4 regions of the Neorhizobium tomejilense genome follow, and region 1 is predicted to be linked to each of the others. Evidence: riboswitches for the same ligand, from Rfam matches in the RefSeq annotation. Region 1 holds a riboswitch; each other region holds the start of a gene.
The links. Region 1 has a riboswitch for cobalamin ahead of ACSQ3G_RS19530 (DUF1636 family protein). Riboswitches for the same ligand answer to the same signal wherever they lie in the genome.
Positions count from the first base shown of each region.

Region 2: it holds a riboswitch for cobalamin, as region 1 does, so the genes downstream of both, ACSQ3G_RS02125 (aromatic ring-hydroxylating oxygenase subunit alpha) here and ACSQ3G_RS19530 (DUF1636 family protein) in region 1, are expected to answer to the same signal.
Region 3: it holds a riboswitch for cobalamin, as region 1 does, so the genes downstream of both, ACSQ3G_RS31455 ((2Fe-2S) ferredoxin domain-containing protein) here and ACSQ3G_RS19530 (DUF1636 family protein) in region 1, are expected to answer to the same signal.
Region 4: it holds a riboswitch for cobalamin, as region 1 does, so the genes downstream of both, bluB (5,6-dimethylbenzimidazole synthase) here and ACSQ3G_RS19530 (DUF1636 family protein) in region 1, are expected to answer to the same signal.

Region 1 is NZ_CAXUSO020000001.1:3,957,836-3,965,538, reverse strand. Features, by position in the region: gene cobN (cobaltochelatase subunit CobN) at 1-2,547, opposite strand, end outside; gene cobW (cobalamin biosynthesis protein CobW) at 2,565-3,602, opposite strand; gene ACSQ3G_RS19530 (DUF1636 family protein) at 3,599-4,009, opposite strand; cobalamin riboswitch at 4,115-4,354, opposite strand; cobalamin riboswitch at 4,414-4,642, shown strand; gene ACSQ3G_RS19525 (CbtB domain-containing protein) at 4,680-4,856, shown strand; gene ACSQ3G_RS19520 (CbtA family protein) at 4,870-5,631, shown strand; gene cobO (cob(I)yrinic acid a,c-diamide adenosyltransferase) at 5,628-6,242, shown strand; gene ACSQ3G_RS19510 (cobyric acid synthase) at 6,245-7,703, shown strand, end outside; gene cbiB (adenosylcobinamide-phosphate synthase CbiB) at 7,698-7,703, opposite strand, start outside.
Region 2 is NZ_CAXUSO020000001.1:428,987-436,689, reverse strand. Features, by position in the region: gene ACSQ3G_RS02130 (BA14K family protein) at 1-399, opposite strand, end outside; gene ACSQ3G_RS02125 (aromatic ring-hydroxylating oxygenase subunit alpha) at 508-1,752, opposite strand; cobalamin riboswitch at 1,854-2,085, opposite strand; gene ACSQ3G_RS02120 (DUF6656 family protein) at 2,251-2,865, shown strand; gene ACSQ3G_RS02115 (L-threonylcarbamoyladenylate synthase) at 2,899-3,876, shown strand; gene ACSQ3G_RS02110 (FAD-binding oxidoreductase) at 3,904-5,349, shown strand; gene ACSQ3G_RS02105 (winged helix-turn-helix domain-containing protein) at 5,346-5,726, shown strand; gene ACSQ3G_RS02100 (DUF1217 domain-containing protein) at 5,743-7,703, opposite strand, start outside.
Region 3 is NZ_CAXUSO020000002.1:1,830,876-1,838,578, reverse strand. Features, by position in the region: gene ACSQ3G_RS31470 (ABC transporter permease) at 1-579, opposite strand, end outside; gene ACSQ3G_RS31465 (ABC transporter permease) at 579-1,493, opposite strand; gene ACSQ3G_RS31460 (ABC transporter substrate-binding protein) at 1,502-2,998, opposite strand; gene ACSQ3G_RS31455 ((2Fe-2S) ferredoxin domain-containing protein) at 2,995-3,804, opposite strand; cobalamin riboswitch at 3,902-4,095, opposite strand; gene aztD (zinc metallochaperone AztD) at 4,144-5,382, opposite strand; gene ACSQ3G_RS31445 (substrate-binding domain-containing protein) at 5,713-6,696, shown strand; gene ACSQ3G_RS31440 (ABC transporter substrate-binding protein) at 6,772-7,703, opposite strand, start outside.
Region 4 is NZ_CAXUSO020000001.1:1,533,316-1,541,018, reverse strand. Features, by position in the region: gene ACSQ3G_RS07940 (carbohydrate ABC transporter permease) at 1-777, opposite strand, end outside; gene ACSQ3G_RS07935 (ABC transporter substrate-binding protein) at 949-2,208, shown strand; gene ACSQ3G_RS07930 (NADP-dependent malic enzyme) at 2,388-4,694, shown strand; gene ACSQ3G_RS07925 (hypothetical protein) at 4,845-5,531, shown strand; gene bluB (5,6-dimethylbenzimidazole synthase) at 5,532-6,218, opposite strand; cobalamin riboswitch at 6,299-6,483, opposite strand; gene ACSQ3G_RS07915 (TolB family protein) at 6,511-7,341, opposite strand; gene ACSQ3G_RS07910 (NAD+ synthase) at 7,357-7,703, opposite strand, start outside.

The DNA.
Region 1 (7,703 bases):
GTCGCCCGGTGCTTCCTCGCGGCTGGCAATGGCGCGCATCGCGGCGTCGAGCAGGGCGATGAGAGCCGGAAACATGTCGCGGAACAGGCCGGAAATCCTCAGCGTCACGTCGACGCGCGGGCGGCCGAGCGCTGCCGGCGGCAAGACGTCGATGCCGGTGACGCGGCCCGTCGCCGTATCCTGCACGGGTCTCGCCCCCATCAGCGCCAGAACCTGTGCGACTTCCTCGCCGCCGCTGCGCAGGGACGCGCTGCCCCAGAGATCGAAGACAAGGCTTTTCGGCCAGTCACCGTGATCCTGGAGATAACGCCGCAGGATCTCGTCGGCCGCACGTTTGCCGAGTTCGAAGGCGGTCGGCGTCGGCAGGGTGCGCGGGTCGCTGGCGAAGAGGTTGCGGCCGGTCGGCATCACGTCGCGGCGGCCGCGGGCCGGGGCACCGGATGGGCCCGGGCGGATGTGCTTGCCGTCCAGTGCGTCGAGCAAGGCCTGTCGCTCGGTTTCAGCGCTACGGACTCGTAATGGATCGTCATCGCTGGGCACCACCTGCCCAAAGACGTACTGGCCGTCCTTGATCGAAAAGTCCTTGAGATCGCAGAGAAAGGCGTCGATGCGGGTCAGCGCCGTATCCGGATCGTCATTGTTCGAGACGCCGGCCTCGCCCGCCAGTCCGGTGTCGCGGGCGGTCTCGACGATCAGCCTGGCCAGCCGGTCGCGGCGGCGGCGATCGAGGCCGTCGGCCTGCGCGTATTCGTCGACCAGCAGTTCCAGCTTCTTCTGTTCGTCGGAAAGACCGGCGCCGGCCAGGACCGGCGGCAGATGGCCGATGGTGACGGCGGCGATCCGCCGTTTCGCGACCGCCGCCTCGCCCGGATTGGAGACGATGAACGGATAGATGACCGGCAGGCCACCGGTGACGATCTCAGGAAAACAATCCTTCGACAGCGCCACGGTCTTGCCCGGCAGCCATTCGAGCGTCCCGTGGGCGCCGACATGGACGATCGCATGCGCGCCAAGCGTCTCGCGCATCCATTGACCGAAGGCGATCAGCGCGTGGCGCGGGGGCAGGTCCGGGCTGTGATAGTCGGCGCGGCGATCGGCGTTGCGGCCGCGATCGGGGGCGAGCGCGACGGTGACATTGCCAAAGCTCGCGGTGCGGAAACGGAAAATGCCGTCCCTGAAGTCTTCGTCGGCTTCTGCCCCGCCCCACGCCGCCTCTACAACGGGCAGGGGATCGTAGGCGGCGCGTGGGTGGCCGGTGGATTTGTCATCCAGGCGGTCAAGAAGGTCACGCGGGGTCTCGGGGATATCCGAAATATGATAGCCGGCTACCGACAGTTCGTGTAGCATCCCGAGCACGCTTTGCGGCACGTCCAGGCCGACGGCATAACCGGTGCGTCCGGGCGCGCTCGGATAATCCGGCATGAGGATGACGATCTTGCGCTCGGGCCGTGACGTGGTTTTCAGCCGGAGGAAGGCGGCGATACGGTCGACGACCTGTTCGACCCGGTCCGGCTCCGGCCGGTTGACGAGGTTGGCGGAGCTTTCGCCTGCCTTGAAGGAGATCGCGCCGGCAAGAATGCGCCCGTCGAGCTCCGGCAGGACGACGTGCATAGCGAGGTCGGCGGGGTTGAGGCCGCGCCGGCTCTCCGTCCAGCCATCGCGGCGGGTCGTGGCAACGACGATCTGGAAGACCGGCACGCCGGTGCGGTCGAAAATCGTTTCGCCGTTGCCGTCCGTGCCGCTGGCAAAGGCGGTGGTGGAAAGGATGGCCGCAGATTTCAGGTCAGAGATCGCCTGTTCGACGAAGGCCAGTGCATCCGGCTCCTTCAGTCCGCCGACGAAGATAGGCACCGGTGCAAAACCGCGCTTTTTGAGCGCTTCGAACAGCGCGTCGATCGGCGCTGCGTCATTCGCAAGCAGCATGGAGCGGTAGAACAGGATCGGCAGGCGCGGCGCATCCGGCGCAAAGCGGGTCAGCAGGTCGTTGATCTCGACAATGCCTTTTCCGGGTGCGTAATAACCGGCCTTCGGCACCGGGGCCGCCTGCGACAGCGGTTCCGTTTTGCCCTCGGCCAGCGTCGTCAGCAACCTCGCCAGAAGCCGCATATTGGCCGGACCGCCCTCGCGAAAGCAGCTCAGGATGCCGGCGATCCGGTCTTCCGAAACGGTCGAGGCCGCGATCAGTCGCTCGTCGCGGATGCTGCATTCGCCGGGCAGCAGCGCCAGCGCGATCTTTTTCCGCTTCGCCATGCGCGAAAGCTCCTCAACGCCGTAGGACCAGCGATCGAAACCGCCGAGAATGCGCACGAGGATGATCTTGGCGTGGGCCGCCGTCTTCTCGACCCACAGATCGACGGACATCGGATGGCGCAGGTCGGAAAGACTGGTCAGCCGCAGGCTCGGCAAATTCGAACCCCAGACGGCGGAAAGGCCGTTCAGGTCGCTGCCGGAAAAGGACAGCACCACCACGTCGGCCGGCGACTGATTGAGGTCGACCGGTTCGATGAGGTCGTCAAGCGACGACGATGTGGTGGCGAGTATGTGCATCCTTCCCTCGGGCCTACTTATGCGGCCAGCATCCTTTCGATCGCGGCGCGGTCGATGCCTTTTTCGCCGATCACGACAAGGCGGCTTGTCCGCGCTTCGCCGGGTGCCCAGGCGCGGTCGAAATAGTGGTTCACGCGCGATCCTACCGCCTGAACCTGCAGGCGCATCGGCTTGTTCGCGACTTCCACGAAGCCTTTTATGCGCAGCACGTTTTCCGCCTCCGCCGTCGCGGAAATGCGTGCGGCGAGCTGTTCGGCGTCGGCGACTGCGGCCAGATCGACGACGAAGCTGTCGAAATCGTCGTGATCGTGGTCGAGTTCGTCGTCGTGATGGGTCTTGCGGTTTTCGATATCGTCCTCGACGGCGAGGCCGAGGCCGATCAGCACTGCCGGATCGATGGCGCCGTTGGCGGCCGAGACGATTTTCACGGCACGTGGCAGATGGGCGGACACGCGATCCCTGGCGGTCGCAAGGCCGGCGGCATCCAGGAGGTCGCTCTTGGTGAGCACGATCATGTCGGCACAGGCCACCTGGTCCTCGAACACTTCCTCGACCGGATCGTCATGGTCGATCGAACCGTCCGCGTTGCGCTGCGCTTCCAGCGCCTCGTGATCGTCGGCGACGCGACCTTCGGCGAGTGCCAGTCCATCGACCACGGCAATCACGGCGTCCACCGTCACTCGCGCCTTGACGTCAGGCCACTGGAAGGCCTGGACGAGGGGCTTCGGCAACGCGAGGCCCGAGGTTTCGATGAGGATGTGATCGACGCGGGGTTCGATGGCCAGGATCCGGTCGATCGCCGGCACGAAATCGTCCGCCACGGTGCAGCAGATACAGCCGTTGGCAAGCTCGATGATGTTGTCCTCCGGGCAGCTTTCGATGCCGCAGCCCTTCAGCACGTCGCCGTCTATGCCGACATCGCCGAATTCGTTGACGATGATTGCCAGCCGCTTGCCCTTCAGGTTTTCGATCAGGTTGCGGATCAGCGTGGTCTTGCCGGCGCCTAAGAACCCGGTAACGACGGTGCAGGGAACGCGGTCGAACGAAACGCTCATGATGGCATGTCCTCGTGGTGATGAAAGGGTGGAATACGGGCCGTCATGCCCTTGCCGCGCAGGCAGGTCGGGCGGCCGCGAAGGGGAAGGAAGCCGCGCTCGTCCTCGGCCAGCATCATCGCGCCGGTGACGATGTCCTCGACATTGTCGAGCGAGAGATGGCCGAAGACATAGGACCAGCCGCTCTTGTGGTTGAAGGCGGCGCTCGGGCTTTTTTCGCAACTGGCAAGGCAGGTGACCGGCTTGACCGCGAGCGGCTTGCCGTTTGCTGCCTCGCGCAGCGCCGCGATTAGTGCGATGCCGGGCCGGATTTCGCCGTCGGACGCGTCACGGCAATTGGTGCAGACGAAAATCGTCACATCTGCCGGGCCGGCGGTTGCCGGATCATCTGGTCGGTGGTCACTCATCGGTCAGCCGCGTTCCCGCCGGGGTCGAAAATCGGGGCGCGGAGCAGAAGGTCGAAACCCCTCTGCGGTGATCGAGAACTTCCTCCGGAGCACCCCGCCCGGTGAAGCAAAATTAATCGGACGGCAGGTCTCCTGGCTCGCGGGTCGTCGCCATTTGCCTGCCTTCCCAGGATACCGTTGGCCGGATTTCCCAGTGGCTTGACGGCCAAATGGCCGTTTTAGGCAATGGCTCGCCGCCTACAGTTGCGGGGGCAGCCGCGGCATTGATCCTGAAAAAGGGATCGCACCGCATTCTCTCTTAGCCCTCCCCGTTGCCGGAAAGGGACCATCTCCTTTCAAGTAAGCCCGGTCGCAGGCCCATGTCAATGCGTCGCAAAGGCGATTGCCGTGACGCCGAATTCGTCTATAGTGACCGAGCCTATGGTGCCCGAAAGGGTTTTAGAGGGAATGCGGTGCGACGGATTTCTGCCGTCCAACCCGCGGCTGCCCCCGCAACTGTAAGCGGAAAGTCTTCGACCAAAACGGCCGTGCGGCCGTCAAGCCACTGGGAAATCCGGCCAACGGGATCCTGGGAAGGCGGGAGAAGGCGTCCGATCCGCGAGCCAGGAGACCTGCCAGAGGCGGCAAAGAACGTGAACGGCCCTCGGGTGGAGGGCGAAAGGACGAGACCATGGTTACGAATTCTGCTGCAGCTGCAGTCAGCCTCTCCGCTTCGAAAATCATTCCCCTCAGCATGACGGCCCTGCTCGGCCTGTTCATCGTCGGCTTTGTCGGTTTCTCGCATCTGGAAGTCGTCCATAACGCCGCGCATGACACGCGCCACTCGCTCGCCTTTCCCTGCCACTGAGGAGTTCTCCCCAATGTCGTTGTTTCGCAACATCGTCTTCACGGCGGTGATCGCCGGGCTTTTGTCCGGACTGCTGCTGACCGTGATGCAGAGCTTCTCCACCGTGCCGCTGATCCTGCAGGCGGAAGTGTTCGAGAATGCCGCGCCCGAGGCAGGCCACAGCCATGATGCTGCGCCGGCCGCAGGTGCCACGGCATCGGCCGCCGAGCATCACCACGGCGACGAAGCGTGGGCTCCCGCCGACGGCTTCGAGCGTTTCATCTATACTGCTGCCGCCGACATGCTGTCGGCTATCGGTTTTGCCCTTGTCCTGGTTGCCGCTTCGGAAGCGTTCGGCGGCTTCAAGGGCTGGCGCGGCGGCCTGATGTTCGGCATTGCCGGCTTCCTCGCCGTCATCCTCGCGCCCGGCCTTGGCCTGCCGCCGGAACTGCCCGGCATGCCGGCTGCGGAACTCGGCCCGCGCCAGATCTGGTGGGTCTCGACGGCGGTCTGCACGGCAATGGGTCTCGGCCTGCTCGCCTATACCCGCTCGGCCGTGTTCGCAGCGCTTGCGATCGTGCTGCTGATCGCCCCGCATCTGGTCGGCGCGCCGCTGCCGCCAAGCCATGAAACGGCGGTCCCGATGGATCTCCATGCCCGCTTCGTCAACGCCGTCTATGCCACCAACCTGGTGTTCTGGGCCGTGCTCGGTGCGCTTACCGGTGTGGTCCGCGAACGATTCCGGGCCGGCGAGGAAGCTTCTGCCGGATCCCCGGCGAAGCTCGCTTCCCGGTGAAGGAGATCGACGAGGCGTCCGTCGAGCGTCACCGCGCCAAGATGGCGAACCGCAAGGCGGTGCAGGATGCGGAAGTGGCCGAGAAGACCCAGGAAAAGGGTCTTCTCATCGTCCATACCGGCTCGGGCAAGGGTAAATCCACCGCCGCTTTCGGCCTGGCGCTGCGCATGCTCGGCAACAACCGCCGGGTCGGCGTCGTGCAGTTTATCAAGGGCGCCTGGTCGACGGGGGAGCAGCCGGCGCTTGCCGTCTTCGGTGACCGCGTCGTCTGGCACACGATGGGCGAGGGTTTCACCTGGGAAACCCAAGACCTGAAGCGTGACGTTGCTGCGGCGGAGAAGGCCTGGGAAAAGGCGCTCGAGCTGATGGCGGACGAGACGATCGGGCTCGTCATCCTCGACGAACTCAACATCGCACTTCGTTATGACTATCTCGATCTCGACAAGATCGTCGCGGCGCTCCAGGCGCGACGGCCGGACCTGCATGTGGTCGTTACCGGCCGCAATGCCAAGCCTGCGTTGATCGAGGCGGCCGACATGGTCACCGAGATGACGCTGGTCAAACATCACTTCAAGGCGGGCGTGAAGGCCCAGGCCGGCATCGAGTTTTAGCCATGGTTCGGGTCAAGCCAGCTCGGGCGCTGATGTTTCAGGGAACGGGCTCGGATGTGGGCAAGTCGCTGGTGGTGGCCGGCCTTGCCCGCGCCTTTACGCTGCGCGGCCTGAAGATCATGCCGTTCAAGCCGCAGAACATGTCGAACAATGCCGCGGTCACCGCGGATGGCGGCGAAATCGGCCGGGCGCAGGCGCTGCAGGCGCGTGCCGCCGGCGCACCGCTCAGCGTCCACATGAACCCGGTGCTCCTGAAGCCGCAGAGCGAGGTGGGTGCGCAGGTCGTGGTGCAAGGCAGGGTCGAAGGCAATGCCAAGGCCGCCGAGTATCAGATGCTCAAACGGACGCTGATGCCGCGGGTTCTCGAAAGTTTCGGGCTTCTTCGCAATCAGGCCGATCTGGTGTTGATCGAAGGTGCCGGCAGCGCCTCGGAAATCAATCTTCGCCAGAACGACATCGCCAATATGGGGTTCGCGCGGGCCGCCGGCGTGCCGGTGGTGCTGATCGGCGATATCGACCGCGGCGGGGTGATCGCCAGCCTTGCCGGCACTAGGTTGGTGCTCGATCCCGAAGATGCGGCAATGATCCGGGGCTTTATCGTCAATCGGTTTCGGGGCGACCCAGCCCTGTTCGCAGACGGCATGCGGATGATTGGGGAACTCACGGGCTGGCATTCGGTCGGGCTGTTGCCGCATTTTGCCGATGCGGCCCGGCTGCCGGCGGAAGATGCGCTTGGCCTCAATGCACCTTCTGTGCGGAAGGCTGGCGCGAAGATCAGGATCGCGGTGCCGATCCTGCCGCATGTCTCCAATTTCGACGATCTCGATCCGCTGGAAGCGGAGCCGGATGTCGATCTCATTCGGATCCGGCCGGGACAGGTCATTCCCGGCGATTGCGATCTCGTGCTGCTGGTCGGTTCGAAGGCGACGATATCCGATCTCCGGGCGCTGAAGGCGGCCGGTTTCGACGTGGATATTGCAGCGCATGTCCGCCGCGGCGGGCGAGTTTTGGGCCTTTGCGGCGGCTATCAGATGCTTGGCAAAACGATTTCTGATCCGGACGGAACGGAAGGACCACCCGGCTCGATCGAAGGTCTTGGCCTATTGGATGTCGAAACGGTTCTTTCCGGCGATAAACGGCTGGAGGCCGTCTCAGGCGAAAGCTTCGACGGAATTTCCCTGTCGGGCTATGAAATGCATATCGGACGGACGTCGGGCGTGGATTGCCAATGCCCGTTCTCGATCGTCGGCGGCAACCCGGAAGGCGCGATATCGGCGGATGGCCGGGTCTGGGGCACTTATCTCCACGGTCTGTTTTCCGACGACCGGCAGCGGTCGGCCTGGCTGACGCGACTCGGAGGTTCTACCTCCGCCCTCGATTACGAGGCAGGCGTGGACGCGGTGCTGGACCGGCTGGCCGCCCATATGGAAAAGCATCTCGATCTGGATGGGCTGCTCAAAC
Region 2 (7,703 bases), 3.5 Mb from region 1:
TACCCGCACGCCGGCGCGCGGCGCATAGGTATCGTCCCAGGCCCGATAGCTGCGATAACGGCTTTCACACCAGGCGACGTGACGGCTCGAATAACCGCCCCGGTCGGCCTGTATGGCACCACCGATGATGGCACCGGCGCCGAACGCGGCGAGCGGGAACCAGAACCCGTTGTAATAACGGTAGCCGGGCCGGCGATCGCGATAACCGCGGTGGCCGCGATACCAGCCATAGCGGTCACGCCGGAAGTCGCGACGGTACTGGACATTGGTGATATCCCCGGCGGCCGAAATGCCTGACGGTGGAGCCGGCATCTGAATGGCCTGCGCTGGCACAAGCCCGGCAAAGGTGGTCGCGATGGCAACCGCCGCCGCAGTCAGACGTAGACGAAAGGCGTTCATGCGGTGTGTTTCCTCATTCTGATTTTTAATCAGAAAACAACGCCAGACGCAGGTTTCGGTTCCTGAAGACGTACCCGGCACCGATCACCGCAGATCACGAATTGGCGATCAGGCGACGATCGAGAGTTGCGCCTGGTCGCCCTGCAGCCGGTTGACCATGAAGTTCGAATACCATTCGACGAACTGCATGACGCCGCCTTCGTGGAGTGGCGAATAGGGACCCGGCTCATAAGCGGGCGAGCGGATGCCGAAGGCGTTTTCCTCGACGATCTGGCGGTCCTGGTCGTTGGTCATGTTCCAGACATGGGTCAGTTCTTCGAGATTGTAGTCGACGCCCTCGACCGCATCCTTGTGGACCAGCCATTTTGTGGTGACCGCCGTTTCCTCCGGCCCCAGCGGGGTGACGCGGAACGAAATCGCATGGTCGCCGAGAATGTGGTTCCAGCTGCTCGGATAGTGGAAGAGCAGCATGGTGCCGATCGAGTTGATCGTCACGTCCTCGGAGAGTTTGCGCTGCACGGCGTTGCGGCCGCTCATCGTATAACTCTCGGCATCCTCGATCAGCGGCATGCGCGCGACGCGGAACTGGCCGGTTTCGTCCATGCGGAACTCGCTCGGCAACCCAGCCTCCTCGCAACGCTGCCAATGGGCGGCGATGACCGGATCGTCCTTGGCACCCTGGACGCCGGTCGCGGTGGGCGATTCCGGATAGGTGCGGCAGAGCTCCGGATGGTTGGCGGCGCAGTGGTAGCACTCGCGGTTGTTTTCCCAGACGAGCTTCCAATTGCCCTTCTCGATGATCGTCGACTGGTGCGCGACCTTGGCTTCCGAGAGGCGGTGCGGCGCCATATAGGGCTCGATCGCCGCGCGGACCGGCGCGAAATCCGGTGCCTCGTTGGCAAGGCAGATGAAGATAAAGCCGGCGACGCTTTCGCAATGGACCTTCTTCATGCTGAACTGGGTCTTGTCGAAGTCCTGGCCCATCTGGCGGCCGACCAAAAGCGAGCCGTCCAGCTCGTAGGTCCATTGATGGTAGGGACAGACGAGCCGGACCGCCGAGCCGTGCTCCTTGGTGCAGACGCGGCTTCCGCGATGACGGCAGGTATTGTGCAGCGCCCGGATCTGGTTGTCGCGGCCGCGCACGACGACGACCGGATAATCGCCGATCTGCAGGGTGAAATAGGCTCCGGCTTTCGGCAGTTCGCAATCATGTCCGACGAACAGCCAGTCGCGATACCAGATCATTTCCAGATCGAGCTTGAAATAGGCGGGATCGGTATAGAAGGGCTGTTCGAGGCTGAAGCCTTCACGGCGGTTCTTGAGCTGCCGCAGGGCCTGATTGCGAATTTCCATATTATCTTCCTCGTCAATGTGGACAGCGGAAGGACATGGAAATGCCGGCCGGCCTCAAGGCCCACCCAACACCCTGTCCCGAACGCCCGCCGCGTCCGGTCGTCATTTTTGATCCCGAGGCTGGTTTCCGGGCTCAGGAGCTTGTCCCTTGTGGGACCGGCTCGGCGCCTTCCCGGGCGGCCCTTGCGGCTCTTTCCCAGTGGCTTATGCCGTGCCTTATTGCTCCACCACCGTTGCGGGGGCAGCGCCGGATTAGGGTTTCTAAAGACCCCTGCCGGCTTCCCAATTCTCCGCCTTCCCTAGTTAGGCGGCACCTCAAGATCGAGGCGGATATAATCATCGAGCGAGCGTGTCGCATAGGCGACATTGCGACATCGGCAACCGCGTTGGCGACAGCGGCGAAACGGCCCAGAATGCAACACTCCAGCCCCGCGAAAGCGAAACCTGTCATTAAGGGATAAGCCATAAAATCCCGGCGTGAATGGGAGCGATGCCACCGTGCAGGCCAAGGGAAAGATCCGTTATTACAAAGCTCCTCCACCAACGCCTCCGGCGCCGGTGGTTGTGAAGACTGCATCCCATTCGGAATTCCTCCGGACGGGGCGCAGCTCCCGCTACAATCCGGTCTGGCTGCCGGAAGAGCGCCGCTATCTCACCCATAACGAAGTCGCCGAGCGCACGGGCAAAAGGCTCGAGGCAGCCGGGGAGACGAGCCACAACCGGATCAACTCCTTCCATCGCTCGATCAAGTTTCCGAAGATCATCTTCCACCACACGCTCGATGAACGTCCGCATCTCGGCTATTGCCATGTCACTGCGGCAAGGACGTTTCTTCCACGCGGCGTCCCCGTGAGCTGGTCGTTCTATATCGCCAACTTCTTCTCCAAGATCGGCGAGGAAGAAACGTTCTTCGAGCATATAAGCCCGGCCAATTCGCGCATGTATTTTGCCGTTGCGGTCGAACGCGAGGCGGGTCAGCCGCTGCAGATCAACCGCACGATCCGCAAGAACGGCCTTCTGTTCCAGACCAATGATCCGATGGAAGCCATCAAGAACGTGCTGATGCTCGGCACTTCCAACGAAATGCTCCGCGAGATCATCAAAAAGCTTTGAAGACGCCCGGGTCCGCGTTATTGACGGGCGGATATGACGGCTCAAATCATCGACATCACCCGGGATCGTGACGGCGCGCTTCGTCAAGCCTGCACCGTCCTTGGCGACGGCTTGCCCGTGGCGATCCCGACCGAGACGGTCTATGGACTTGCGGCCGACGCCACCAATCCCGCCGCCATCACCCGCATCTACGAGACCAAGGGCCGGCCGCGCTTCAACCCGCTGATCTGCCACATGTCGGATCTCGACATGGCCGAGCGCTATGCCGACTTCGATCCGATCTCGCGCAGGCTTGCCGAAGCCTTCTGGCCAGGCCCCCTCACCCTGATCCTTCCGCTGAAGCCCGAGAGCGGCATTCATGCGCTGGCGACGGCCGGGCTCGATACGATCGGCATCCGGCTTCCCAAGGGCTTCGCTTCCGAGCTCATCCGCGCCTTCGGCAAGCCACTCGCGGCCCCCAGCGCCAATACGTCCGGCAAGGTGAGCCCGACCAGCGCGCGCCACGTGGCCGACGACCTGGGCGAGAAGCTGGCGTTGATCATCGACGGCGGTGCGGCTCCGGTCGGTGTCGAATCGACCATCGTTCGCGTCGAGAACGGTATGATCCGGCTGCTGAGACCGGGCGGGGTAGCCGCGGAAGAGATCGAGAAGGCAACCGGTCTTGCAGTGATCCGGCCTGAGGGACCGGCGGCGATCATCGAGGCTCCGGGCATGCTGGCCTCTCATTATGCGCCCGGTGCAGCGGTGAGGCTCAACGCCGACCATGTCGAGGCCGGCGAAGCATTGATCCGGCTCGGTTCCGCTCCGGTGAAGGGAATGGAACTCGCCGCGGCGGTTTTTGACCTGAGCCCGTCCGGTGACCTTGCGCAAGCGGCGGCAAATCTGTTCGATTATCTGAAGCGCGCCGACGCCACCGGTGCCGCCAGCATCGCCGTCACGCCCATTCCCGACCATGGGCTCGGCGAGGCGATCAACGACCGGCTGGCGAGGGCGGCCGCCCCGCGGGAATAAGACGGGGCTAAAGAGGAGGAGACGCCGATGGACATTTCAGGGCCGAACCCAGAGCTTCTCGACCGCTTCGCGGCGATCGTCGGTGAGAACCACGTCCTGCGCGACGCGAACGATCTTGCGCAGCATCTCGTCGAGGGCCGCGGGCTCTACAAGGGTTCTTCGCCTATGCTCCTGAAGCCGGGCTTGGTGGAGGAAGTGTCGGCGATCCTGAAGCTTGCAAGCGAGACCGGCACGCCGATCGTGCCGCAGACCGGCAATACCGGCCTCGTCGGGGGGCAGACGCCACGCACCGGCGGCAGCGACCTGATCGTCTCGCTCGAACGGATGAACCGCATCCGCGACGTCGATCCGGTCGCCAACGTGCTGGTCGCCGACGGCGGCGCCATCCTTGCCGACGTCCAGAAGGCGGCGGAAGCCGTCGACCGGCTGTTTCCCCTGTCGCTCGGTTCGGAAGGCTCCTGCCGCATCGGCGGCAATCTTTCCACCAATGCCGGCGGCACCGCCGTGCTGGCCTATGGCAATACCCGCCAGCTCTGCCTCGGGCTCGAAGTGGTGCTGCCGACAGGCGAGATCTGGGACGGCCTGCGCCGGCTCAAGAAGGACAATACCGGCTACGACCTGCGCGACCTCTTCATCGGCGCGGAAGGCACGCTCGGCATCATCACCGGCGCGGTGCTGAAACTCTTCCCGCAGCCGGTCGGGCACCAGGTCGCACTTGCCGGCCTCAACTCGCCGGCAGACGCGCTAAAACTCTTCGAGCGAGCCTCGAACCTCTGCGGCACGGCGCTGACCGGTTTCGAGCTGATGCCGCGCATCGGCATCGAATTCGTGGCCCGGCATATAGAGGGCGTGCGCGATCCGCTCTCCGAGCCGCATCCGTGGTATGCGCTGATCGACATCTCGACTTCGGATTCCGCCGAGACGGCCAGTTCCATGGTGCAGTCGCTGCTCGAACAGGGTTTTGAAGCGGGCCTCATCCGTGACGCCGTGATCGCCTCCTCCGTCGCCCAGCAGAAGGCGCTCTGGCACATGCGCGAAAGCATGTCCGACGCCCAGAAACCGGAGGGCGGATCGATCAAGCACGACGTGTCGGTGCCCGTCTCGAAAATCCCGAGCTTCATGGCCGAAGCCGAGCAGGCGGTGCTGGCAGCCATGCCGGGCGCCCGGGTCTGCGCCTTCGGCCATCTCGGCGACGGCAACATCCACTACAATATCTCGCAGCCGATCAGCGCTGACATGGCCGCCGACAAGGCAGCCTTCATCGGCCGCTGGCGGGAAATCAACGCGATCGTCCACGGCATCGTGCTCGCCGCCGGCGGGTCGATTTCGGCTGAACACGGCATCGGTCAATTGAAGCGCGACGAGCTTGCCCATATCCGCTCGCCGATCGAGATGGACCTGATGCGGCGCATCAAGCAGGCGTTCGATCCGGCCGGCATCATGAACCCCGGCAAGGTCGTGATCATTCCATGAGCCAACCGTCGAAGACCACGATACGAATCGACCTCGACAACGGCGTGCGGCTCGGTCCGGGCAAGGCGCAGCTTCTGGAATTGATCGCCCAACACGGCTCGATCCGGGCGGCTGGCGCCTCGATCGGCATGTCCTACAGGCGGGCATGGCTGCTCGGAGACGAAATCAACCGGATGTTCAAGGAGCCAGCGATCTTTACCCGCCATGGGGGGAAAAGCGGTGGGGGTGCGGGCCTGACAGAATTCGGCCAGGAACTGCTGTCCCGCTACCGGCGGATGGAAAAGGCGAGCCGCAACGCCATGCGCGCAGACCTCGACTGGCTCGAATCGAACGCCGATCCGCGCTTTGAGACGGCCGACAAGAGCGACGACGCCTGAGAAGACCGGTTCGCTCTCAGCTCAGCCTGATCTGGGACAATGCCCACAGCGTATCCGAGCTGATGCCGGCCGAGCCGCCGCTGCCACTCAGGATGCTGACCGCCGATGCGGTGTTCACGCTGTTCTCCAGATCGTACATGATCGTGAAGCGCTGCACCAATTTCCTGACCTTTTCCGGATCGGCCAGGTCTTCGAGATCGAGCTTTTTCTCCACTATCTTGGCCTGCTGATCGACATCCATGTTGCCGATTTCCGCCGGCAGGCTGAAGGTGACGCGGAAGAACTCCATCAGCGCCTCGTCGCCGAGGATCACGTAAGGGTCGGTGATGCTGTCGGACATGCGCTCGAAATAAAGCGCGAGGCGGACGCCCGGATTTTCCTCGCCCTGCTGGGTTTCGAGCATCTGGCGGACGTAAAGGTCCTGGGTCGCGACAACCTCGCCGCCGTTCTGGGCCTCGCCTGCGGCGCTGCGGTCGATGTCGCCCTTGGAATCGAAGTTGAAGGTGCCGACAATCTGCGCAAACCGCTTGTCCGTCTGGGTATTCACGAAGCTTTGGGGATCGGCAGGATCCGAGTTGAAAGCCTCCTTCAAGAAGTCGTTGGTGACCGTGGAAGGATCTATCCCCTTGGAGATCATCAGGATGTCGAGCGTCTTGCGGTCGGCCAGCAGTTCGTCGCGGCTGCCGATACGCTGCATCGCGTCGGTATAATATTTCGCCTCGGTCTGGGCCTTCGCCCTCGCCGCTTTGAGTTCATCGCCTTCCATGAACCGGCTTTGGCGCAGGATATAGTCCTTGGCGACGTTGGTGATCGCCGCATTGGACTGGAGCAGCACCTGCCGGGTGACGCCCCCCTTGCTGTCGAAATTGAAAAGCTTCGCAAGCGAGATGAACCGTTCGTCCTTCAGCTTGTAGATGTAGCTGTTCGGATCGGAAAGGTCGCTTTTCAGGGCGCTTTTGATCGTCAATTTCGAAACGGTCGTCGGATCGAGGCCAACCGCCTCGAGAGCGAACTTGTAAGAGTCGTTGGCATCCGCGCTCAGGAAGTCGTCAAGCGTCTTCACGGCCGTGAGGTCGAGCTTGTAGAACTTGATGGCCTTTTCGAGATCCGCTTCCTGCTTGTCGTCCCAGCGGCTCATATAGTTGCTGCGGGTGGAGCTGGTCTGCAATTCGTCCTGGGCCTGGCCGGCGGCGACGGTACCGTCGGTATTGAAATTGAAGGCCTTCGCCAGGTCGAGATATTCCGGATTGGTCGCGCCGAACCGGTTCGCGTAGCTGTCCGGATCGGAGAGGTCGCTCGTCAGGATCTGCTCGATCGTCGATTTCACGACCGTGGCCTTGTCGAGATTGAAGGCGACCCTGATATATTTGAGAAGTCGCGGGTCGTCGATGAAGTCGCTGATATTGTCCGCCGTCTTGAGCTCCTGCTCGAAGAGCTCCTGGTTGAACATCGCCTCGGCATGGGTGATACGGGTCTGCTTGTTGAAGAAGCCGCCGACGATCTCCAGCAGCTTTTCCTGAGTGACCGCGCCGCCTGCCGGCACCGAGCCGTCCGCATTGAAGTTGAAATCCTCGGCAAGCGATTTCATCAAGCCGAGATAAGGCGCGTCGGACGCCCCGGCGGCGATGAGCTTTGCTAGTTCGGCGCGCCGCTCGGCCGTCTGGGCGATCGGCACCAGCCTGCCATCCAGCTCGGTGTAACGCGTCTGCGATGTGGCAAGAGTGTCCTGGTCCCTCTGGATCGCCTCTACCGTTTTTGTCAATTCCACCTGCATAGCGTCGATCTGGGATTGGACCGCCGCGGGATCGCTGCTGCCGGGCAATTCAGCCTGCTTGGCGGCGATCTGGGTTTCGAGATCGGTTTTCCTCTGCTGGCCAAGCGCGAGCGAGTCCTGCAGAGCGGGAATGCCGGTACTGAGGCTCAGCCGCTCGGCAAGCTCGCTGTCCTCGGTTTTCATCGCATTATGCTGGTCGAGAG
Region 3 (7,703 bases), on a different contig from region 1:
TGCCGCAAGTCCCGCCTGGTTGCCGACATAGGCGAACATCAGGGGCAGGGTGTTGGGCAGTAGATGCCGGGCGATCATCCGCAAGGGTGCAACGCCCAGGCTCCTCGCCGCCAGGATGAACGGCTGGCCAAGCACCCGCCGGCTCAGCGAATGCGCAAGCAGCGCATGCGGACCGATGCCGGCCAGACCCAGCGCCAGTCCGGCGCTGAGCGGCGAAAGGCCAAAAACCGCCGCTGCCGTCAGTGCGACGATGAGCGTCGGCACCATGACGAAGAACTCGCAGAAGCGCAGGATCACCGTTTCGCGCCAGCCGCCAAGGACGGCGGCGGCGGTGCCCAGCAGGGTGCCAGAGAAAAAACCGATGGCACCGACCGAGAGGACGACGCAGGCCGTCCGCCATCCGCCGGCCATGATGCGCGACAGAAGGTCGCGACCGAGATGATCGGTACCGAGCAGGTGGCTGGCGGTCATGCCGGAATGACGGGCAAGCATGTCCACCGCATCGGGGTCATGTGGCTGCCAAAAACCGCCGACGCAGAGAAAACCGGCGAGCGCCGCGAGCATGATCAGCCGGGGCATCAGGCGAGACGCGGATCGAGAAGGCGCATGGCGAGATTGGCGCCGGCATTCATCACAAGCATCCAGATGGCGATGACCATGACATAGGCCTGCAGCACCATCTGGTCGCGCGCCGCGATGCTCTGCACCAGGAACTGGCTGATGCCGGCAAGGCCGAAGAGGATTTCCATGGTCGCGGTGCTGCCGATCACCCAGCCGGCTTCGGAACGGACTGCCGACAGGAGGGCATAGAGCGCGCTGCGGTGGCTATGCCGCCAGAGAGCCTGCTTTTCCGACAGGCCCTTGGCAAGCGCCGTGCGGAAATGCGGCTGGCCGGCGGTCTCCTTCAGGTCGCGCCGATAGACGCGGGAGAGAACGGCAACCGAATGCAGCGCGATCAGCAGGACCGGCAGGACGATCGTGGTCCAATCATTGGCGAAGGGTCTGAGCCAGCGCAGCTGCACGCCGAGCACCCAGAGAAGAACAAGGCCAAGCCAGAAGGCCGGCACCGCCTGGACGAAGATCGACAGAGCCCGGCTCATCCGATCGGCAGTGCCCCCGGGATAGGCCGCCGCGAAAAACCCGAGCGGAACCGCCAGCACGATCGCCAGCGCCAGGCCGGCGAGACCGAGCGACAGCGAAACCGGCAACCGCTCGGCAAACTCGGCAAGCACCGGCTCTCCGGTCCGGAAGGAGCGGCCCCAGTCGCCGCTGAGGAAATCCGCCAGCCAATGCAGATACCTGACCGGCAGCGGCTGATCGAGCCCCCACTGCGCCCTCAACGCGGCGACGGTTTCCTCCGTCGCCGGCAGGTTCCAGACACGAATGGCGATCGCGACCGGATCGGCCGGCATCAAGGTGATGACCGAGAAAGAGGCGAGCGAAACCGCCAGCAACCCCGTTATCGATTGTATGCCGAACCGGGCCAGTCGCATCACGTGGCCTACTCCGCCTCGCCGATATCGGCGCGCAGGACGTGGTAGTCGGATCCCCACGGCTCGTAGTTCTTCAGCCGCTTCGACAGGCCGACATACCAGACGGGCGATACCAGGAAGGAGACGGGCGCATCGGCGAAGAGTTTCTGCTGGGCATCCAGCGCGATCGCCACCCGCTTTGCCGGATCACCCTCGGTCGCAAACCGGTCGAGGATCGCGTCGAAATCCGGCGAGGCATATTTCGCATAGTTCAGCGAAGCGCCGCTTCTCAGCATCGAGTTCAGGAAAAAGGCGGCGTCGCCGCTCGGGGCCGTGTGCTGCGCCCAGAGCGCGATGTCAAAGTCGCCGGCCGAAGCTACCTGCTGGATGTTCTCCACCACCTGCGTATCGACCCCGATGCCGATCTTGGCGAGTTCCGCCTTGACCACCGGCAGCATGGTGACGAGATCCGGGCGCTGCGGATAGGTGATGACCAGCAGGCGCAGCGGCGTGCCGCCCCTTTCGCGCATGCCGCCGCTGCCTCTTGCCCAGCCGGCTTCGTCGAGCAGCGCGCCAGCCCTGGCAAGATCGGTGGGGCGTGCCTCCCGGCCGGCAAAGGGGAAATAGGCGGCGTAGGCACCGGTCGCCGGTTCGCCGCCGTTGATCGCGGCTGCAAGCTCCTTGCGGTCGAAGGCCAGATCGATCGCCCGGCGCACCTTCACGTCAGCCATCAGCGGCCGGGCGGTATTGAAGAAAGCGAGATACTGGTACCCGACCGGGAACGACTTGATCGTCAGGTCCGGGTTGGTCTTGAGCCGGGTAACGACCTCCGACGGCAAGCCGAAAGCCATGTCGAGTTCGCCTGCTTCGAGCGCCAGCGTCAGGGTCTGGGCATCACCGAACTTGCGGAAATTGACCGGCGAACGCTGGTCGGCGCCAGCGAAATGCACGTTGGGCTCCAGCGTGATCGAGGCATCCGTCTTGAAGGCGGAGATCCGGTAAGGACCGCTGAAGACGGCATTGCCGGCCTCGGTGGGTTTGTAGGCAATCAGCGGCCATTCGGCGAAGAGTGCCTGAATGAACGGCACCGGCTTTTCGGTCGTCACCTTCAGCGTCAGGTCGTCGACCGCCTCGAAGCTCAGCTTGCCGCCGGTCGCGAGCGCCGCCTTGTTATTGGCGAACGTGGTATCGAAACCGGCTGCCAGTGCCCTGGCGGTGACGGGCGTGCCATCGGAGAACAGGCGGCCGGGTTTCAGGGTCACGGTCCAGGTCAGGTCTGCGACGCGCTCGGCCTTCGCGGCCAGCTCCGGCACGAGCTTGCCGTCCCGATCGACGGTGAAGAGGTTCTCGCCGACGCCATGGCTGACCAGCGCCCAGCCGTTCGACCCCTTGGCCGGGTCCGTGCCGCTGGTGATGTAGGTGGCTCCGACGCGAAGCGGCTCGCCTGCGAAGACAGTGCCTGCGGCGGCAAAGGTGGCGGCGGTGAACCAGGCGGCGGCCAAGCGCGATAGCGTCTGTGACGTCAATTCTCTCTCCTGTTGTTCTGTTCGGATGGGGTGCGAAGCCGCTGCTTGCGGCCCGTTGGGTGATAGGCGAAGTTCTCGACGATCCGGCCGCCAAGCAGGTGCTCGCCGACGATCCGGTCGATCGCATCTTCGGTGACGCCGCCGTAATAGGTGCCTTCCGGAAACACCTGCAGCACGGGCGCCAGACTGCAGGGACCGAGACAGGTGGATTTTGCGGTCATCGTGCCGTCGCCGGCAGCGCGCAATTTCTGCCGCTCCTGCTGGTTGCGCAGATGTCCCCAGATCACATCGGCTCCGGCCGCGTTGCAGGGGCCGCCCTGGCAGACGAGTGCGCGGCGTTTCTGGGCTGGCACGAGTGAACCTTCGATGACGGGTGGGTTTTCGGTTTTCGGGACATCCAGCTCCTCGGCCGTCTCCAGCAGCTCGCCGAGAAGCTGCGCCATCAGCGTGCTGGAGGCGATATCCCTGGCGATGGACAAGGCCGGCCAGGGGCGGCTGTCGGCGGCCTTCCAGCGTGTCAGCGATTTCGTCAGCCAGATATGAAAGCTCGGCTCCATGGGCAGGACGAGCGGCACGATGATGACGGTTTCGACATCCTCGTCGAGCAGATTGGACAGCGCTTGGCGCAGCGAGGGGGTTCCCTGCTCGGTAAAGGCGAACCGGACGATTCCGGCCCCGGTCATGCCGGCCGCAAGCTCCGCGAGCCGCTGCATTTCCAGATGCGGCGACGCCGCAAAGGCGGATTTGGCGATCAGGAGGACGGCGCGCCCGGATACGTTCTGGGAAGATAATCCCTGTGTTTTCACTGCCTTCGTCTCACTCAAGGAGGAGGCAGCAAAAATGAAGGTTGCGGCAGGCACGATGGCCCGACGGAACCGTCATTCCTGTGGCACACCCCGACCACGGAACTTCTATCGTCAGGCAGGTCTCCTGGCTTGCGGGTCAAAGCCTTCATCGTCCGTCTTCCCGGCATTGTTGCCAGTGACATGTTGGACGAACGGCTCACCGCTCACAGTTGCGGGACAGCTCCGGTTTTTACCGGATTCCCTCTTAGCTTCCATCGCGGGACGGAAGAACCTTGACGCCGCGAACTTACACTCCCTCTGCCGACTGTCAACAGCGCCGCTTCATGCAGAATCATCGCATCAATGCGATGCGCCGGAGCCACCGACGGCAACGATCGTAAAGGGTTTTCCTTCGACGGGAATCGTCCGGACCTCCTTCAGGCTTTCCGCATCGACAACGCGAACCAGCGAGTGCCGCGGATCGGCAATGACGATATGACCGTCCGCAACGGCAAGGCGCGGCCGCGGATCACGCCAATGGCCGTCCTTGCTGTAGGGCTCGGTGACCTTGACCTTGCGAGCGATCTCGCCCTTGATCACGTCCAGCACATGAAGATCGCCGTCCTCCGTCAGGATGTAGGCATTGCGCGGCGTTGCCGGGTCCAGCAGGAAGTCGACGCGGCGGGTGGGCAGGGCGATCAGCCGGAAATGCTCCTCGGCGTCCGGATCGATCAGGACGATTTTGTCTTCGCCGTAGTTGCCGAGGAAGAACTGCATCGCCTTGCCACCAAGCAAGGTCCCGGTGCTGCCCTTTGGCAGGTCCGCCGGGTAAGCGAGCATTTCCAGCTTCGGGCCATCAATGCCCCCCGGGCCGGCAACGAGAACGCCTTCCTTGCAACCGAAGGCAACCAGCCGGGCCGAGGTGGCCTCGCCGTGAAGATCGGTGCATTTCGCGACGTCACCGAGCTGCTTGCCCGCTTCATCGACGACGCGAAGGCCGACCCTCGGCGGCAGTTCGTCGGGCTTGGTTTGGATTTCAGTGTTCGGGACCGACACGAGCACGAAACGACCCATCGTTACCGCTACGCCGTGATGCGGCTTCGTCGTGTCGACTGTCTTCACGTCGGCCCTGCCTTCGAGAAGAGCTGTTTCGTCGATGATATCCGCCTTGCCGCCTCGATCGTAAAAGAGGACCGCATGGTCGTCATGCGGGACGACGTGGAAAGGACGCTTGCCTTCGAAAGTCACGGGCAGCAACCCGACCTCGGAAACCTCCAGATCCCGATGCTCCCCGTGATCGGAGAAATCGATGCCAGTCCTGATGACGTGCACGATGTCATGATCTGACTGGGTAGCGAATACGGTCTGGCCGGAGGCACTAGCGGTCAGGGCCGCGGGACCCTTGACGTCATAGCGGCCGAGTTCCTTGCCGTTCTCGAAGTTGATGGCACGCACGACGGGGTTCGTGTGATCGCCGACAAACAGGCGCCATGCCTCCTTCGTCTCATGATCTTCATCGGCAAACGCTCCGGACGCCGCGAAGATAAGACCTGATGCGACAGCAGCTAGCAGACGATTTGGAGTGAGGGACAAATTCATGAGGTTCCTTCCTTATTGTTTGAACTTTTCCGCGCCGAGTGGCTATCCAACACATGACCGGCCTACCGATTTACGGTTGTTTCGATCGCGAACTAAATTATGTTATATCGTTACATCCAATTGATGATTGTAATAACATTACATAAGCGACCGTTGTCAATCCCTGTGATGACGACATTTGCCTGTTTCACGCTCAAGGACTGCCTGGCGGCAGTCGGCCTTGCCGTTTGAGAAAAATCCGTCGTTGCTGACATAAAACTCTTACATATCGGGAGGAAATCTGCCGTTGGCGGGCCGTGGGACCTGCCGAACGGAAGAGGACCTTCTCCGATGACGACATTGCAGCAGGTGGCGACACGAGCCGGATGTTCGCTGGCGACGGCGAGCCGGGCGCTCAATCGCAACGGCAATGTCAGCGATCGCATGGCCCGCAGGGTCCGCCGCGCGGCGGCAGAGCTCGGTTACCGGCCGATCAATTCAGCGGCCGGCAGGCCCGGGCAACGGCCGATCGTCGGCGTGCTGATCCCCAGCATCACCAATCCCGTCTTCGCCTCGTCGCTTTCCAGCATCCAGAACCGCATGCTGGTTGCCGGCCATGGGGTGCTGATCGCCCAGTCGAACTACGACCCTGCACGCGAGGCGGACGCAGTCGCCTCGCTTCTCAACGACCGGCCGACCGGGCTGATCCTGACCGTCTGCGATCCCGCCACAAGCGTTGCCCTCACGTCCTCGCTGCCGCCAACCGTGCTTCTCAACAACATGCCGACCTCGCTGTTTCCCGCCGCCGTGACCGTGGACAATCGCGGTGCCGGCCGGGAGCTGACGCAGATGCTGATCGGTCTCGGCCATCGACGCATCCTGTTCGTCTCCGGAAATTTCGCGGCTTCCGACCGCGCGCGTCGCCGGCATGAGGGTTATCGCGATGCGATGATCAAGAATGGCGTTGAACCCTTGGAAGCGGTCGAGATTTCCTTCCTCGACGGCTACGACCAGCTCGATCTCAGCGCGGCGCTCGCGACCGTATCGCCGACGGCGATCATCGCCTCCAACGATCTTCTTGCACTCGGCGTCATCAGCGCGCTGCGGCGCGAAGGACTTTCCGTACCCCGCGATATCTCCGTCGCCGGTTTCGACGGGATCGCCATTGGGCGGCTGGTGGACCCGCCGCTGACAACGGTGGAGATGCCGGATGCGAGCATGGGGGCGGCTGCGGCCTCGCTGCTGCTGGACATCGCCGAGAATGCGGCGCCCGCCCGGCATCTCGACGTCGCCTATATGCTGCGCCGGGGCGGCACGGTGCGGGCAATCCACTAACGCTTCATGCAAAAGGAAAACTGCCGCTTCCGATCGGAAACGGCGGCTCGTGGTGCGGTTGGGCCGGAGTGGCGCTTAGCTGCGCGGCAACAAGCCCTTCACTTCGGAAGCGGCATCCTCCAGCGCTTGCTTCGGGGTGGCCTGCTGTTCGACGATGCGCGACAGGTTCTCGACGATCGCCTGGGTGACCTTGACGCCGTTGGTGCCCGGGAAGGCGTACCAGGGAACCATGCGGTCCATCTGGCTGAGGCCGGCGACGAAGAGCGGGTTTTCCTTGTAGAAATTGCCGAGGTAGTCCGGCGACTTGGCGGCAAGCTCGTTGTTGGGAACGTAGCCGGTGCCCGGAACGACGACGGAGGCGCCATACGGACCGGCGGCGAACTTGGCGAACTTCCAGGCGGCCTGCTGTTTTTCGGCATTGCGGGCGAGGATGACGACGGCATTGCCGCCGGTCGGCAGCTTGCCCTTGACCGGATCGATCAGCGGGATCTGCGCGGTGCGCAGGTCGAACTTGTCGCCGACGCTCTTGATCGTGTTGCGCAGGGCGCCGGTCGTCTTGAACTCGATGCCGACCTTGCCGGCGAAGAAGGCCTGTTCACCGGCCTGGGCCGTGAAGACCGGCAGGCCGCCCTGCTTGACCATGCGGTCGAGCGTCTCGACAGCCTTCAGGCCTTCCGGTCCGGCGAAAGCGACGGACTTTTCGTCGGCGCCCAGCATCTGGCCGCCGGCGCCGAACAGCAGTGCGGAGAACATCCAGTCGTCGCCCTGCCAGCGGAAGTCGATGCCTTCGACGCCGTTGCCGAGCGCCTTGATCTTGGCGCCGAGCGCGATGACTTCGTCCCAGGTCTTCGGCGGAACGTCCGGATTGCCGCCGGCAGCCTTCACCAGGTCGGCATTGTAGTACATGATCGGGTTCGACGTTGCGAAGGCGAGGCCGACCTGCTTGCCCTTGACCTGGGCGAGCTTCAGGATGTTGTCGGAGAAGCCGAGCTTGCCCATGTCGCCTT
Region 4 (7,703 bases), 2.4 Mb from region 1:
CGATCCGGTCGAGATATCAAACAGGGTAAAGCTCAGGTAATACAGATAGTTCATCAGCACATCGGTGCCGTTGGCCGGACCGCCGCGGGTGATGACGTTGACGAGCGTGAAGATCTGGAAACTGTCGATCACCGAGACCACGAGCAGGAACAGGGTGGTCGGCGCGACCAGCGGAAAGGTGATATCCCTGAACCGGCGCCAGCGCCCTGCCCGGTCGATGCGCGCGGCTTCGTAATAGTCGTCGGGAATGGCGTTGAGCCCGGCGATGAACAGCAGCGTGTCGTAACCGAGCTGCTTCCAGATCGCCACGATGCCGACGGCGACCAGCGCCAGGTTGACGTCCTGCAGCCACGGAACCTTGCCGATGCCGATGGCGCCGAGCGTCAGATTGATGAAGCCGATATCGGTGTTGAACATCCAGCTCCAGATCACCGAAATCGCCACGGAACTGGTGACATAGGGAAGGAAATAGACGCCCCGCAGCAGCCGCGCGAAAGCATGGCTTTCCCTCAGGAGATGGGCGAGCGCCAGCGCCAGGATCAGCCGCGGCGGCACGCTCACCAGCATCAGGAGAAAGGTCACCCAAATGGAATGATGGAACTGGTCCGAGCCGAACAGCTCAAGATAGTTGTCGAAACCCACATATCTCGAGCGGCCATTGAGGATATTGGTCTGATGGATGCTGAGCCAGGCGGAATAGACGATCGGCCAATAGATGAAGAGGCCGAGCAGCCCGACACAGGGCAGAAGATAGAGATAGGGTCTCAGTATCCGCATCGCATTCCAACGTTTTCTCCGTGTCACACTCTGCCTTAGCGGCCCAGTACGAAAGTCTCGTGACGTTCTCCACTGCCCGGCGTCATTCGCCTGTAACGTGCCCTTCCTACCCTTTCGCGATAGCGGTTGCCGGCCGTCAAACCGGCATTTCAACCACAAGGAGAGAATGGGATGTTGAGGAAACTGCTTATCGCGGCAGCCGTCGCGGTGCTTGCGGGCCAGCCGGCTCTTGCCGCCCCCGTCGAAATCACCTTCTGGCATTCGCTCGCCAAAAAGGGCACGGACGCGGTCAATCAGATCGTCGGCAAGTTCAACGCCTCACAGAGCGAATACAAGCTGAAGGCCGAATATACCGGCAATTACGACGACACGACCACCAAGCTGCAGGCCGCCATCCCGGCCGGCCAGGCGCCGGACCTGATGATGCTGGAAGTCACCCGCTACGGCCTGTTCGCCGATTCCGGCGTGCTCGAGCAGCTCGATCCCTATCTCCAGAAGGAAGGCGCCGAGTTCCTCGATCAGTACCAGCCGTTCGCGCTCGAAGGCCCGAAATATCTCGGCAAGTCCTACGTGCTGCCGTTCAACGTCTCGACGCCGGTCATGTACTACAACAAGGACGCCTTCCGCGCTGCGGGTCTCGACCCCAACGCACCGCCGAAGACCTGGGACGAACTGCGCCAGATGTCCGCCAAGCTCACGGTTCGCCAGGGCAATGACGTCAAGCAGTGGGGTGTCATCGGGCTCGGCCAGTTCGTGCGCTGGGCCTTCGTTGCACAGGCCGGCGGCGAGTGGGTCAGCCCCAAGGACAATTCCGTGCTGATGGATAGCGATGCCTCGATCGGTGCCTACACCTACATGGCCGACCTGATCCGCAAGGACAAGGTTTCGCCGGAAGCAGCGGCGATCAACGAAAGCCTGGGCAGCCAATATTTCACCAGCGGTCAGGCTGCGATCAATTTCGACTCGACCGGCGGCTTCGGCGCACTCCGTGGTGCCGTGAAGTTCGATCTCGGCGTTGCCCCGCTGCCTTGCGGCGTCAAATGCGCAGCCCCGATCGGCGGTGCGACGATCGGCATCAACTCGGCCTCCGACGAAGCCCATCGCAAGGGTGCCTGGGCATTCCTGAAATTCATCTCGCGTCCGGAAATCAATGCGATCACCTTCGTCGAGACCGGCTACCTGCCGATTATGAAGAAAACCGCAGACATCGACATCGCCAAAAAAGCGATCGCCGAAGAGCCCGGTTATTCGGTTGCCATCAAGCAACTCGACGTAGCCTTTGTGCGCTCACGCCCGCCGGCAATGCCGGCAATCCGCGCCAAGGAACCGTCGGTCTGGGAAGCGATCGTGCTCGGCAAGACGCCGGAAGCACAGGCCCTGAAGACCTTCGGCGCCGAAATGCGCACCATGCTGTCGAAAAGCGGCGGCTGATACCAAGAGAGTGACTTAAGGGCCTTGACCCAAACGACGAAAAGCCTGGAGAGGCCAAGCGCCTCTCCAGGCTTTGTTTTATTCGGCGAGGCCAAATATCTGGGATGGACCCCCGTTCGATTTGTTGTATTGAGGAACCCATTCCCGAGAAAGACGCCGAGGTCGCAATGACATCGAACATGCCCGTAACTTCCCCAGCCAATGCCGATCTCGACGAGCAGGCGCTGTTCTTCCACCGCTATCCGCGGCCCGGCAAGCTGGAGATCCAGGCGACCAAGCCGCTCGGCAACCAGCGCGACCTGGCGCTTGCCTATTCTCCGGGCGTTGCCGCCCCATGTCTGGCGATCCGCGACAACCCGGATCTGGCCGCGGACTATACCGCCCGCGCCAACCTCGTCGCCGTCGTCTCCAACGGTTCGGCCGTGCTTGGGCTCGGCAATATCGGTCCGCTGGCCTCCAAGCCGGTCATGGAAGGCAAGGCCGTCCTCTTCAAGAAATTCGCCGGCATCGACGTTTTCGACATCGAGATCGACGCGCCCGGCATCGAGGCGATGGTCTCGACCGTTTCGGCGCTCGAGCCGACCTTCGGCGGCATCAACCTCGAAGACATCAAGTCGCCGGAGTGTTTCGAAGTCGAGCGCCGGCTGCGCGAAAAGATGAACATCCCGGTCTTCCACGACGACCAGCACGGCACCGCGATCATCGTTGCCGCCGCAGTCCTGAACGGGCTGGAACTTGCCGGCAAGAACATCGCCGACGTAAAGATCGTGACGTCGGGCGCGGGTGCCGCAGCACTCGCCTGCCTGCATCTCCTCGTTTCGCTCGGTGCGAAGAAAGAAAATATCTGGGTCCACGACATCGAAGGCCTCGTCTATGACGGGCGCAATACGCTGATGGACGAGTGGAAGGAAATCTACACCCAGAAGTCAGACAAGCGTGTGCTTGCCGACAGCATCGGCGGCGCCGACGTATTTCTCGGCCTGTCCGCCGCCGGCGTGCTGAAGCCCGAACTCCTGGCACAGATGGCCGAAAAGCCGCTGATCATGGCGCTTGCCAATCCGACGCCGGAAATCATGCCCGAGCTTGCCCGCGCCGCCCGTCCCGACGCGATGATCTGCACCGGCCGTTCGGACTTCCCGAACCAGGTCAACAACGTGCTGTGCTTCCCCTACATCTTCCGCGGCGCGCTCGATTGCGGCGCCCGGACGATCAACGAAGAAATGAAGATGGCGGCGGTCAAGGCGATCGCAGCGCTTGCCCGCGAGGAAGTTTCCGACGTCGCGGCGCGCGCCTATTCCGGCGAGTCGCCGATTTTTGGCGCAGACTATCTGATCCCCTCGCCCTTCGATCCACGCCTCATCCTGCGCATTGCGCCTGCGGTCGCAAGGGCCGCTGCCGAGACCGGCGTCGCCGCGCGGCCGATCCATGATTTCGAGGCCTATCTCGACCAGCTGAACCGCTTCGTCTGGCGCTCCGGTTTCGTCATGAAGCCGATCTTCAGTGCCGCCAAGGTCTCCGAAAAGAACCGGGTGATCTTCGCCGAGGGCGAGGACGAACGGGTGCTGCGCGCAGCCCAGGTTCTGCTCGAGGAAAAGACCGCGACGCCGATCCTGATCGGCCGCCCGTCGGTTATCGAGGCGCGACTGGCGCGTTTCGGCATCCGTATCCGGCCGAATGTGGATTTCGCGGTGGTCAACCCGGAAGACGATCCGCGCTACCGGGACTATGTCGATGAATATTTCACCCTGGTCGGTCGCGAAGGTATCAATCCGGAAGCGGCACGCACCATCGTGCGCACCAACAATACGGTAATCGGTGCACTGGCGGTCAAGCGCGGTGATGCGGACGCGCTGATCTGCGGCGTCGAGGGCCGTTACGACAAACATCTCAGCGACGTAAACCAGATCATCGGCAAGCGGCCGGGTGTCTGCGCCTTCTCGGGCCTCAGCCTGGTCATCTCCCAGCGCGGCGCGATGTTCTTCACCGACACGTTCGTCAACTACAACCCATCCGCGCAGGAGATCGCCGAGATCACCATTCTGGCGGCAGAGGAAATCCGCCGGTTCGGCATCGCCCCGAAGGCGGCGCTGATCTGCCACTCGAACTTCGGCTCGCGCGATTCCGAAAGCGCCCAGAAGATGCGGGCCGCCCTGAAGCTGGTCCGCCAGCGGGCGCCGGAGCTGGAAGTGGACGGCGAAATGCAGGGTGGCTCGGCATTGTCGGAAACGCTGCGCAAGCGGGCCATGCCGGACAGTTCGCTGACCGGCGAAGCCAACCTGCTGGTTTTCCCGAATCTCGATGCGGCAAACATCTCGCTCGGTCTGGTCCGCAATCTCACGGACGCACTGCATGTCGGCCCGATTCTTCTCGGGGCGGCCGAGCCGGCGCATATCCTGTCGTCCTCGGTGACGTCTCGCGGCGTGGTGAACATGGCGGCGCTTGCCGTCGTGGAAGCCTCGCAGCCAAATCTGCAGATTCAAGCCTGAGTTGCCGATCTTCTCCTGCTTTGGTTCGAGCCCCGTTTAGGGCTCGAACGGCACGCGGGCTTGAATTCACCGTGCGGTGATCGCGGCTTTATGAGATTATCAACCGGCACGTTCCATGATGCCATCTCCCATTAGGAGAGGATGCCGGAATTGCCGATACCGCTTCGCGGCCTGCTGACCATATCGCTCTTGCTTCTGCCTGCCGCAGCGCTGGCGGGGGACCCTGCCGTTTGTGCAGCCCTTTACCGGAAACTTGGAAACAGCCCGCAGATCATCGGCAACACGTCCGCGGCGCGCAGCTACGCCCAGCAGCTTGGCGAATACAATGCCGATATCCGGGAATTGCGGGTCGACATGCGCCGGGCCGGCTGCGGCAATGGCAGCGTCGTGGTTCTGGGTGGCCCGAATGCCGAGGTCTGTGGTCAGATGCGGGATGCGCTGGAAAGAATGGAACAGAGCCGCGACGCGCTGGCGGCGGAACGGAACAGTTCTCGGCAGATGATCCTGCCCTCGGAAGAGCGGAATGCCATTCTCGCCGCCATTCGCGAACAGCGCTGCATCCCCTCCTTCGAGCCGCTGCCGCCTGTTGTCGACGACCGCCGAAAGGTGCCGGGCATCGAACTTCCGAGAGAAGAGCAACCGTATTCCGGGATCACCAAGCTGCCGACCCGCCCGCAAAAGCCGCAGGCCGCGGTCCAGCCGCCGGTGCTCACGCCGCCGCCGGAGCGGCCATACGATCCAAACAAGAAGGTGCGCACCGTTGGGCCGGCTTTCCTGCCCGAAGCGGATATCGACCTCAGCAATCCGAAATCGGCAGGACCACAGCCGCAGCAGTGATCAACGGTTATCCCAGCGATCCTGAAAGATCAGCTCGTCCAGGGCCAAGCGCTGGCGCCAGCCCTTGAGCGCCAATTCCGGCTCGGCGTAGAGCCGGTCGGTATAACCGAGGCAGAGCCAGGCGACGATCTCGACGCGGTCGGGAATGCCCAGCAGTGCACGCACGTCCTCCTCGCGAAAGATGCTGACCCAGCCGACACCGACGCCCTCGGCCCTTGCCGCAAGCCACAGGTTCTGCACGGCGCAGACCGTCGAATAGACGTCCATGCGCGGGTTGTGGGTACGGCCGAGCACGACCGGGCCGGCACGATCCGGATCGCAGGTGACGCAGATCGACAGCGGTGCCTTGACGATGCCTTCGAGCTTGAGGCTGCGATAAAGGTCGCGGCTCTCTTCCGGAAACATCTCCACGGCTTCGTCATTGGCGCGCGAGAAGGCGGCGCGAGCCGCCTCCCGCACCGAGGGATCGCGGATGAGGATGAAATTCCAGGGCTGCATGAAGCCGACCGAGGGTGCCGAATGCGCGGCGCCAAGCAGCCGCCTTACTAGGTCGTCCGGCAGCGGATCGGGCAGGAACTGGTCGCGCGTGTCGCGGCGCGTCTCGATCGCCCTGTAGACGGCCGCGCGCTCGGCCTTCGAAAATTCACCGGCAGGCAGCAAGGCATGCGCGAAAGGATCAGGCTGCATCGTTTGTCCCCAACAATGCCGTCGCTCCCTTGCCTTTCAGAAGCAAGGAGAGGTCAGAAACCTTTCCGCCGTCCGCGCGGGCTGGTCTATCTTGTCAGGCCGGTCTTCTGACTTGGCTTCGTCCGCCTCCACCGCCGCCTTCCCGGTTTCCCAGTGGCTTATCCTGCGGCCGAGCGTCCACCTCACAGCGTTGGGCACGTTCCGGCTCCACCCCGGATTCCCGATTCTCCGGCTTGTGGCCGGCACCTGACAGGATCGGTTATGCCCTTACGCGATCCTCGGCGCAAGGCGCTCATGCGACGGGGAAGTAGCGCACATAGGCAAACTCATCGCCATCCGGCGACCAGTTCGGTGAGTTCATCGTGCCCTGCCCGCCAAAGAGCTCGAACAGCGTTTCGACATTGCCGCCGTCCATGTCCATCAGCCCGACGCGGACGTCGAGATCGCGCGGGTGGTCGAAGACATCGGCGTCGTAGGAGACGAAGACGATCTTGTCACCCCTTGGTGATGGATGCGGAAACCAGTCGCCGTAACCGCTGTCGGTGATCCGCTCGGCCACGCCGCCGGCGGCCGGGACGCGCCAGATCTGCGTCAGCCCGGTGCGACTGGAATTGAAATAGATCCATTTCCCATCCGGCGAATAGTCCGGCCCGTCGTTGCGGCCCTCGCCGAACGTCAGCCGCGTCTCGTTGCCGCCTTCGATGCCGATCGAATAGATATCGAACTCGTCGCCGCGGATGCCGCAATAGGCGAAGCTTTTTCCGTCCGGCGACCAGCCATGCCAGTAGGACGGCAGGTTCCCGGTCACCAGCCGCGGCACGCCGCCGCCCGCGGGCAGCACATAGATCGCCGACTTGCCGAACTCTACCTTGTCGGAAATGGCGATCAGCGAACCGTCCGGCGAAATGCCGTGGTCGTTGTTGCATTGGCGGGCAAAGCCGGTATCGACCAGTTCAGGCCCATCATCACCCGCCGGTGACAGACGATAGATCAGGCCCTCGCTGTTGAGCATCAGGTAGCGCCCGTCGGGCGACCAGTTGGGCGCCTCGAACAAGGCTTCCGTCTGCCAGACCACCCGCATCGTCCTCGTCCGGATATTGAAGATCTCGACCGAGCTGCGCAGGGCCATGATCCTCTCCTACCGATCGCGGAAACGGTTGGTGATCGGATAACGCCGATCGCGGCCGAAGTTCTTCTTGGTGATCTTGACGCCCGGCGCCGATTGGCGCCGCTTGTATTCGGCGAGATAGAGCAGGTGCTCGATCCGGTGAACGGTCGCGATGTCGTGGCCGCGGGCAACGATCTCCTCGGTCCCCATCTCCAGCTCGACCAGGCATTCGAGGATATCGTCGAGCACCGGATAGGGCGGCAGCGAATCCTGGTCGGTCTGGTTGGGCCTGAGTTCCGCGGACGGAGCCTTGGAGATGATGTTCTTCGGGATCACCTCGCCGCTCGGGCCAAGAGCCGTCGGCGGCAGATGATCGT